3 regions of the Variovorax sp. 38R genome follow, and region 1 is predicted to be linked to each of the others. Evidence: predicted binding sites of a transcription regulator. Region 1 holds the regulator's gene; each other region holds the start of a gene.
The links. The regulator sigma-54, encoded in region 1, starts transcription at its own class of promoters, with help from an activator protein. The targets are predictions, from matches to a motif close to TGGCANGNAANCTGCTTT.
Positions count from the first base shown of each region.

Region 2: the regulator sigma-54 is predicted to act here: its motif matches at 1,946-1,963, upstream of hmpA (NO-inducible flavohemoprotein).
Region 3: the regulator sigma-54 is predicted to act here: its motif matches at 1,140-1,157, upstream of glnA (type I glutamate--ammonia ligase).

Region 1 covers NZ_CP062121.1:305,447-308,720, reverse strand. Annotated here, with positions in the region: gene IG196_RS01350 (phospholipase D family protein) at 1-903, opposite strand, end outside; gene rpoN (RNA polymerase factor sigma-54) at 914-2,506, opposite strand; gene lptB (LPS export ABC transporter ATP-binding protein) at 2,524-3,274, opposite strand, start outside.
Region 2 covers NZ_CP062121.1:617,146-620,419, forward strand. Annotated here, with positions in the region: gene cysK (cysteine synthase A) at 1-625, opposite strand, end outside; gene hmpA (NO-inducible flavohemoprotein) at 726-1,910, opposite strand; gene norR (nitric oxide reductase transcriptional regulator NorR) at 2,047-3,274, shown strand, end outside.
Region 3 covers NZ_CP062121.1:2,009,279-2,012,552, reverse strand. Annotated here, with positions in the region: gene glnA (type I glutamate--ammonia ligase) at 1-1,093, opposite strand, end outside; gene IG196_RS08965 (competence/damage-inducible protein A) at 1,241-2,041, opposite strand; gene IG196_RS08960 (EI24 domain-containing protein) at 2,038-2,937, opposite strand; gene IG196_RS08955 (sterol desaturase family protein) at 2,992-3,274, opposite strand, start outside.

The DNA.
Region 1 (3,274 bases):
GTACGCCTCGGCGGTGGTCCAGATCAGGCCGAGCTTGCCGGCATCAAGGTCGTCGGCCACCGGGCTGTAGCCGAGCAGGTCGTTGGGCGCGGGCTTGGGCGGCGGGGGTGTGGTGTCGGGGCCGGTGGCGGCGTCGAAGCGGCGCTGCAGTTCTTCGCGCGGCAGGTCGGTGCGCACGACGGAGCCGATCGGGCGCACGTGCGGGCTGTTCCAGTACTGGTCGAACAGCACGCCCAGGCGCGGGATCAATGCGCCCGTGACGAAGGTGTCGAGATCGATGAAGTTCTGGCCCGAGGTGCGCCGGAAGTACTGGTTGCCGATGTTGCGCCCGCCCGCCACCGCCATCGCGCCGTCGGCGATGAAGAGCTTGTTGTGCATGCGGCGATTGACGCGGCTGAAGTCGAACAGCGACGCGGTGAAGCGCTTGAGCAGGCTGCCGCGCCCGGCCGGGAACGGGTTGAACAGGCGCAGCTCCACGTTCGGCGTGGCGGCCAGGCCGAGCAGCAGCTCGTCTTCGCCGGACGTGTACAGGTCGTCCATCAACAGGCGCACGCGCACGCCGCGCTGGGCGGCGTCGCGCAGGGTGCGCAGCAGGTAGCGACCGGTCTCGTCGTTCTCGATCTGGTAGTACTGCACGTCGAGCGTGCGCTGCGCGCGGCGCGCGAGCTGCAGCCGCGTGTCGAAGGCGAAGTCGCCACCGGGCATGAGGCGAAAGCCGCTGAGGTCGGGGTCGGGCTGCGAGGCCAGCGCGATCTTGCCGAGCGCAGTGTCGGCCGAGACGGCGATGGCCTGGGTGGGTGCGCGCGGTGCTTCGTCGGGCAGCGTGGCGCAGCCGGTGAACAGCAACGCCGCCGCGATGACGAAAACCCAATGCCCACAGCGCGACAGCAGGCGACGGGTCATCGTCGGCTTTCTACAGGGCCTTGCGCAGGTTGGCGGGCGCGATGCGCAGCGCTTCGCGGTACTTGGCCACGGTGCGGCGCGCGCACTCGATGCCCTGCTCTTTCAGCATCTCGGAAATCTGGCTGTCGGACAGCGGCTTCTTGATGCTCTCGGAGCTCACGAACTGCTTGATGAGCGCGCGCACTGCTGTGCTCGACGCGTTGCCGCCGGTCTCGGTGCCCAGCGCCGAACCGAAGAAGTACTTGAGCTCGACGGTGCCGAAGGGCGTCGACATGTACTTGGCGGTGGTCACGCGCGAGATGGTCGATTCGTGCAGGCCCAGCTCGTCGGCGATCTCGCGCAGCACCAGCGGGCGCATCGCGAGTTCGCCGTGCACGAAGTAGCTCTTCTGCCGTTCGACGATGGCGTTGCTCACGCGCAGGATGGTGTCGAAGCGCTGCTGGATGTTCTTGATGAACCAGCGCGCCTCCTGCAGCCGCTGCGACAGCGCCTGGCTGCCCTCGCCCTTGTGCGCCTTGAGCGCACCGGCGTAGATGTCGTGCACGCGCAGGCGCGGCATGACCTCGGGGTTCAGCATGACGCGGAACTTGATGTTGGTGCCGCGGCCCGTCTTGGTGACGATCACGTCGGGCACGACGATGTTGCGTTCGACGTCGACAAAACGGCGGCCCGGCTTGGGCTCCAGGCGCGCAATGATCTGCAGCGCCGAGCGCACCAGCTCTTCGTTCGTGCGCGTGAGCGTGGCCAGGCGCTTGAAGTCGCGCCGCGCGAGCAGCTCCATCGGCTGCTTGCAGATCGCGATGGCGGTCTTGCGCACGAGCGCTTCGGCCTCGGTCTCGTCTTCGTTCGCGAGCGCCTTCAGCTGGATGCTCAGGCATTCGCCGAGGTCGCGCGCGCCGACACCGACGGGCTCCAGACTCTGCAGCAGGCCGAGCGCCACCTGAAAGTGGTGCACGAGGTCGTCGAACTGGTCGTTGTCGTCGCCCGCCAGGCCCGAGGCCAATGCGGGCAGCGAGTCTTCGAGGTAGCCGTCGTCGTTGAGCGATTCGATCAAAAAGCGCAGCGCGGCGCAGTCGTTTTCGTTGAGCCGCAGGGTCAGCGCCTGGCGGTGCAGGAACGATTGCAGCGACTCCTGGCTGCGCGCGAGTTCGGTGGCGTCGGCGCGCTCGTCATCGCCGAGGTTGTTCTGGCGTGCGGGCGCGTCGCTGCCCCACTCGCTGTCGTCGGGCGCCATCTCGACGGTGCCGTCGCCTTCCCAGTCGGGCTCGCGCTCGGTGATCTCGGCGGCGGGGCCGTCGGATTCCGGTGTGGACGTGGTCGCTTCGCTGGAAGCGGTGGAGGCACTGGGGGCGGACGGCGCGAAATCGCCCTCGCCGCTGTCACCACCGTCGTCGCGCGGCACGGGCGTGTCGACAGCATCGAGCCCGAATTCCTCGCGCGCCGCTTCTTCCGCGGTGCGTTCGAGGAACGGGTTCTCGTCCAGCATCTGCTCCACCTCCTGGCTCAGTTCGAGCGTGGAGAGTTGGAGCAGGCGAATGGACTGCTGCAGCTGCGGCGTGAGCGCCAGATGCTGCGAGACGCGAAGGGACAGCCCTTGCTTCATGGAGACGCGCCCCTCCCTTACATGCGGAAGTGCTCGCCCAGGTACACCCTGCGTACCTCGGCGTTGTCGACGATCTCCGAGGGTGTGCCTTGTGCCAGCACGTGCCCGTCGCTGATGATGAACGCGTGATCGCAGATGCCCAGCGTTTCACGCACGTTGTGGTCGGTGATGAGCACGCCGATGCCGCGCTCTTTCAGGAAACTGATGATCCGCTGGATCTCGATCACGGCGATCGGGTCGATGCCGGCGAAGGGCTCGTCCAGCAGGATGAAGCGCGGTTGCGTGGCCAGCGCGCGTGCAATTTCGACGCGGCGGCGCTCGCCGCCCGACAGCGCGAGCGCGGGCGAATCGCGCAGGTGATCGACGCGCAGGTCGGACAGCAGGTCGGCCAGTCGCTCTTCGGTGGCCTGCTTCGACAACGGCACCATGCGGCCGTTGGCGTCGGGCTCGCGCTGCAGCTCGAGCACGGCACGCACGTTTTCCTCGACCGTGAGCTTGCGGAAGATCGAGGCTTCCTGCGGCAGGTAGCTCAGGCCCATGCGCGCGCGGCGGTGAATGGGCATGTGGGCGATGGGCTCGCCGTCGATGGTGATCTCGCCGGCATCGGCGCGCACCAGCCCGACGATCATGTAGAACGAGGTGGTCTTGCCCGCGCCGTTGGGGCCGAGCAGTCCGACGACCTCACCCTTCTGCACATCGAGCGAAACGTCTTTCACGACCGTGCGGCTGCCGTAGCTCTTCTTGAGGCCGCGCGCCACGAGGCGGCTG
Region 2 (3,274 bases), 310 kb from region 1:
TCACGGGCGAGGCCACGGGCTCCACCGCGAACACCTGCAGCTTGGGCCACTTCTTCTTGAGCACCTTCGCCACGCCCGTGATGTGGCCGCCCGTGCCCACGCCGGTGATGAGCACGTCGATGCCCTCGGGAAAGTCGGCCGCGATCTCTTCGGCCGTGGTGCGCACGTGCACGTCGACGTTCGCGGGGTTGTTGAACTGCTGCGGCATCCACGCGCCCGGCGTGCCGGCCACGATTTCCTCGGCGCGGGCGATGGAGCCCTTCATGCCGTTGGCGCGCGGCGTGAGGTCGAAGGTGGCGCCGTAGGCCAGCATCAGGCGGCGGCGCTCGATGGACATGCTGTCGGGCATCACCAGGATCAGCTTGTAGCCCTTGACGGCCGCGACCATCGCCAGGCCGATGCCGGTGTTGCCCGAGGTCGGCTCGACGATCGTGCCGCCGGGTTTCAGCGCGCCGCTCTTCTCGGCGTCTTCGACCATCGCGAGCGCGATGCGGTCCTTGATCGAGCCGCCGGGGTTGGCGCGCTCCGACTTGATCCAGACCTGCTGCTTCGCGTGACCGAACAGGCGGTTGATGCGGATGTGCGGCGTGTTGCCGATGGTCTGGAGGATGTTCTGGGCCTTCATGGAATCTCCTTGGATCAATGCGTTTGTCGGACGGACAGCGCGCATTGTGAGACCAGCCCGCGACCGTTTCAGCGCGAGGGTGTTGCGGGCTTTCCCGTCTTCACGCCTCCAGGGCTTCGAGTGGCCCGAAGAACTCGTAACGCAGCTGCTGCTTGGGCACGCCGAGCGCCAGCCCGTTGGCATAGACCGCCTTCATGAAGGGCTTCGGTCCGAGAAAGTACAGGTCGACGTCACGGTCTTCCGGCAGCAGCCCGGCCAGCAGCTCACGGGTGACGAAGCCGGTCGCGTGCGGCGTGTCGGTGTCGCGCGGCGCGTCGTAGACATACAGCGGCTTCACGTTCGCATGCCGCTTTGCCAACGCATCCACGCGGGCGCGGAACGCATGCGCGCCGCCGTGCCGGGCCGCGTGGACGAAGTGCACCGGCCGGCCCGTGTGCGCCATCGATTCGAGCATGCTCATCGCGGGTGTGATGCCCACGCCGCCCGTCACCAGCACCAGCGGGCGCGCCTGCTCGCCGGCGGGCTGCAACACGAAGTCGCCGCACGGTGCCTGCGCCTGCAGCTGCGTGCCGATCACGGCGGCCTCGTGCAGCCAGTTCGAGGCGCGACCGCCTTCTTCCTTCTTCACGCTGATGCGGTACCACGGCTTGCCCGGCGCGTCGGACAGCGAGTAGTTGCGCCGCACCGGCTGGCCGTCGATCTCCAGCACCAGCGTGAGGTACTGCCCCGGCGAGAACGCCAGCAGCGGGCCGCCGTCCTCGGGCTCCAGGTAGAACGAGGTGATGACTTCGCTTTCGTCTTCGCGCCGCGCCACGCGGAATTCGCGCGTGCCGCGCCATCCGCCGGTCTGCGCCGCATTGGCGCTGTAGACGGCTTCTTCCGCGGCGATGAGCAGGCTCGCCAGCGATTCATAGGCCTCGCCCCACGCCGCAATCACCTCGTCGGTGGCGGCATCGCCGAGCACCTCTTTCACGGCGCGCAGCAGGTAGTGGCCGACGATCGGGTAGTGCTCGGGCAGCACGCCCAGCGCCGCGTGCTTCTGGATGATCCGGGGCAGGGCGCCGGCGATCTCGTCCAGCCGGTCGATGTGCGCGCCGTACGCGATGACGGCACCCGCCAGCGCGCGCGCCTGCGTGCCGGCGGCCTGGTGCGCTTCGTTGAAGAAGGCCTTCACCTGCGGATGGCCCTCGAACATGATCTTGTAGAAGTGGCGGGTGATGGCCTCGCCGTGGGCCTTCAGCGCGGGCACGGTGGACTTGACGATGGCGATGGTTTGCGGGTGCATGGTCTGGCGTTCCTTCGGTTGGAGATGCCTGTGTCATCTCACGATCCGTGCCAGCCGGAAGGCCGTTGCAAGTGCTTGACGTCATTGGGGATTTATCAGGCGTGGTCAAATTAACAACAAATCAAGCGTTGTATATATGACCGCAAACCGTGTCGATTCGACCACCGAGCCCGAAGCCGAGGCCGCCCGCTACCGATCGCTTCTCGCCGCCGCGCGCGGACTGGTCCGCTGCGATGCCGCCGCGCTGCTGCAGCTCGACGTCGACGTGCTGAAACCCGTCGCGGTCGACGGCCTGAGCGATGAAACCCTCGGGCGCCAGTTTCCCGTGGCCGCCCATCCGCGTTTTGCGCGCCTGCTCGGCAGCGAACGGGGCCTGCGTTTCGCCCACGACAGCAACCTGCCCGACCCGTACGACGGCCTCGTCGCCGGCCAGCCGGGCATCCTGCCGGTGCACGACTGCATGGGCGCGCCGCTGCGCCTGCGCGGCGCCCTCTGGGGTCTGCTCACGCTGGATGCCCTGGAACCGCACGCCTTCGATGCCGTGAGCCCGGCGCAGATGGAGGCGTTGGTCACCCTCGTCGAGACCGGCATCGAGGCCGCCCACACGATCCGCGAAATGCAGGCGCGCGCGATGCGCGAGCAGGCCGTGGCGCAGGCGCTGCGCGCAGGCCGCGGCGCGCCCCGCGAGCTGCTGGGCAGCAGCCCGGCGATGAAGCAGCTGTGCGACGAGATCGACACGGTCGCCGTGTCCGACCTCACGGTGCTGCTGCTCGGCGAAACCGGCGTGGGCAAGGACCTCGTCGCGCAGCGCCTGCACGCGCGCTCGCGGCGCAGCGAGCAGCCGCTGGTGCAGGTCAACTGCGCGGCGCTGCCCGAGACGCTGGCCGACAGCGAACTCTTCGGCCACAAGCGCGGCGCGTTCACCGGCGCCGTGCAGGACCGCGACGGCAAGTTCGAGATCGCCGACGGCGGCACGCTCTTTCTCGACGAAGTCGGCGAGTTGCCGCTGAGCGTGCAGGCCAAGCTGCTGCGCGTGCTGCAAAGCGGCGAGGTGCAGCGGCCCGGCAGCGACCGCATGCGCAAGGTCGACGTGCGCGTGATCGCGGCCACCAACCGCGACCTGCCCGCAGCGATTGCGCAGGGCCGGTTTCGCGCCGACCTGTACCACCGGCTGTCGGTCTATCCGCTCGTCGTCGCGCCGCTGCGCGAACGCGGGCGCGACGTGCTCGTGCTCGCCGGCAGCTTTCTCGAGGAGAACCAGCACCGGCTGGGCGCGCGCAACCTGCGGCTCTCGCCGGCGTCGAAGGCCGCCCTGCTGGCGCACGGCTGGCCGGGTAATGTGCGCGAACTCGAACATGTGATCA
Region 3 (3,274 bases), 1.7 Mb from region 1:
CGGGGAAGCGCGCTTCGACGCGGCGGCCCTTCGGGTTGGCCACGAACGGGATGCGGATCGAGGCCGAGCGGTTCTTGGCCGAGTAGGCCAGCTTCACCGGGGCTTCGAAGCCGGGCACCAGGCGCTTGTAGCTGTTGGTGCCGGGGTTCGTGATGGCGTTCAGGGCACGGGCGTGCTTGATGATGCCGCCGATGTAGTGCAGCGCGAAGTCAGACAGGCCTGCGTAGCCGTCGCCGGCGAACAGGTTCTTGCCGTCCTTCCAGACCGACTGGTGCACGTGCATGCCGGAGCCGTTGTCGCCGACGATGGGCTTGGGCATGAAGGTGGCGGTCTTGCCGTAGGCGTGGGCCACGTTGTGGATCACGTACTTCTGCAGCTGAACCCAGTCGGCGCGCTGGACCAGCGTGCTGAACTTGGTGCCGATTTCGAGCTGGCCGGCGTTGGCCACTTCGTGGTGATGCACTTCGACCGGGATGCCCAGCGATTCGAGCACCAGGCACATTTCCGAGCGCATGTCGTGCAGGCTGTCGACCGGGGGCACGGGGAAGTAGCCGCCCTTGACTGCGGGACGGTGGCCGCTGTTGCCGTGCTCGTATTCCTTGTCGGTGTTCCACGAAGCTTCTTCGGAATCGATCTTCACGAAGCAGCCCGACATGTCGTTCTTCCAGCGCACGCCGTCGAACACGAAGAATTCGGGTTCCGGACCGAAGAAGGCGGTGTCGCCCAGACCGGAAGCCTTCATGTACGCCTCGGCGCGCTTGGCGAGCGAGCGCGGGTCGCGCTCGTAGGCCTTGCCGTCGGCCGGATCGATCACGTCGCAGGTCAGGATCAGCGTCGTTTCTTCGAAGAAGGGGTCGATGTTGGCGGTGTTCGGGTCGGGCATGAGCTGCATGTCCGAGGCTTCGATGCCCTTCCAACCGGCGATGGACGAACCGTCGAACGCGTGGCCCGAGGTGAATTTGTCTTCATCGAAATGCGACACGGGCACGGTGACGTGCTGTTCCTTGCCGCGGGTGTCGGTGAAGCGCAAGTCGACGAACTTGACCTCGTTTTCCTTGACGAGCTTGAGTACATCGGCGACGGTCTTTGCCATCAGTTTCTCCTGAGTTGGATGGTGGTTAGGAATACGGGAACGGAAGGATGCAGTTTCTGTGCCATTGTCACCCCGCCGGATGAGGCCCGGGTGACGGCCCAGGGGCTGCCGGAAAAGGAATTAATCACCAAACTGGTGCAATACGAATTAACGCACCAATTCGGGGCCAAGCTTCGCATCAAAGGTGTGCAGACCTTCGATCAGCTGGCCATAGGCGGCATCGAGCCGCGCGGGTTCGCCCTTGACGCCCAGCTCAATGTGACGCCCGTACTGCGGGTGATCCACGCTGGGGAGGCTGAACACCTTGATGCCGGCGTGGGCCTGCTCGATGGCCTGCATCAGGGGCGTGAGGGTGGCTTCCATCGCACCGAAAACGATCACGGACTTCTCGGCGATGGCGTTGCGGGTGAACAGATCGGCATAACGGCTGTCGAGCACCGACTCGATCATCGGCCAGGCCATGACCGGAAAGCCCGGCACGAAATGCACGTGCTCGACGCTGAAACCCGGGATCTTGTTGTACGGGTTGCGGATGATCGACGCGCCCTGCGGAAACACGCCCATGTTCAGGCGGTGGATGTTGTCGGGCCGGTCGGGCTCGTAGGGCACGCCCTGCTCCTTCGCGGTGTCCTGCATCCGCTCGCGGATCAGCACTTCGGCTTCGGGGTGCAGCGCCAGCGGCACGCGCAGGGCCTGGGCGGCGCATTGGCGGGTGTGGTCGTCGGGCGTGGCGCCGATGCCGCCGGTCGAGAACACGATGTCGCCGGAGGCAAAGGCGCGCATCAGGGCCGCGGTGATCCGCGTGGGCTCGTCGCCCACGTACTCGGCCCAGCCCAGCTGCAGGCCGCGCGCGGCCAACAGCTCGATGACCTTGGCCATGTGCTTGTCGGCCCGCTTGCCGGAAAGGATCTCGTCGCCGACGACGATGAGACCGAATGCGCGTGTCATGGTGAACCCCATTGAGAAAGAGCGGCCTTGTTGGCCTCGGTGGCTTCGGCCGCCTCGAGGGCCGGTGCCTCGCCGCTGCCGGTTGCGGGCTGCAGCGCGGCGCGCTGGGCGCGCATCTGGGCCAGCGCGTCCAGGCAGTAGTGGGCGAACCAGAGCGCAGAGAAAGCGAAGACCAGCGTGTAGATCCAGATGGCGATCGGCACCAGCACGAAGAAGGCGGCGGCGAACAGCAGGCCCGAGGCCCAGACGATGCTCGGCGCGGCGCCCAGGTAGCCGCACAGCACGCCGATGCACAGCAACGGCAACCGGTGGGCACGCAGCAGCGCGGCGCGTTCTTCAGGGCTGGCGTGCTCGGCCAGCGCGTCGAAGCTCATCACCCGGTAGGTGAGCCAGCCCCAGATCAGCGGCGGCAGGATCAGCACCAGCGGCGGAATGAGCCACAGCGGCATCGACACCACGAGGGCGATCAGCGCCAGCACGGTGGCGGCGAGCGAGCGCATCACGCTGCCGAAGAACGAGGCGCCCTTCTTCTGTTCGAGCGTCGGAAAGCGCCGTTCGGCCGCGAGCTTGGTGAGCGCCGGCGCCATGAAGCCGGCCACGATCAGCAGCGACAGCACCACGATGAGCGGCGTGACACCGAACACCACCACCAGCGGCGCCAGCGCGGCCGTGACGTCGCTCGAGAAGAGGCGCCCGATCCAGGCCCAGAAGCTGGACAGCAACGGCCAGGCGTCGAGGGCTTCGCGCGTCCAGACGACGGCTGCGTCCCAGTAGAAGTAACCGAGCCCCGCGGCCAGCAGCACCATGAGCGCCAACGGCAGGAGCGACAGCACGATCACGCGCGGGAGCATGCAATAGGCGACCGCGCGCCAGAAGGAGTCGAGGAGCAGGCGCATGAGGTTCGAGGATAACGTAAGGCCTCTGCGCCCTGGCCGTGCCTCGCAGCGCGCTCAGGCGCGGCCGAACAGCCGCTTCAACCCCAGCCACTGCTGCGACCAGAAGCCCTGGCCGTAGTCGCGCGGCCGGCCGTCGGCGCCGGGCTCGACCTGGTCGCGGATGCCGGTCGGGTCGTAGCGGTTCTCGAAGTTGGCGGTGCGAAAGAGCATGTCCCACCAGGGCAGCAGCACGCCGAAGTTGTGGCCGCCGAGCGTGCTCTTGCCGTGCGACTCATGGCCCAGCCCGATGCTGTGGTGCAGCCGGTGAAAGCGCGGGCTGACCCACAGCCGCTCGCCG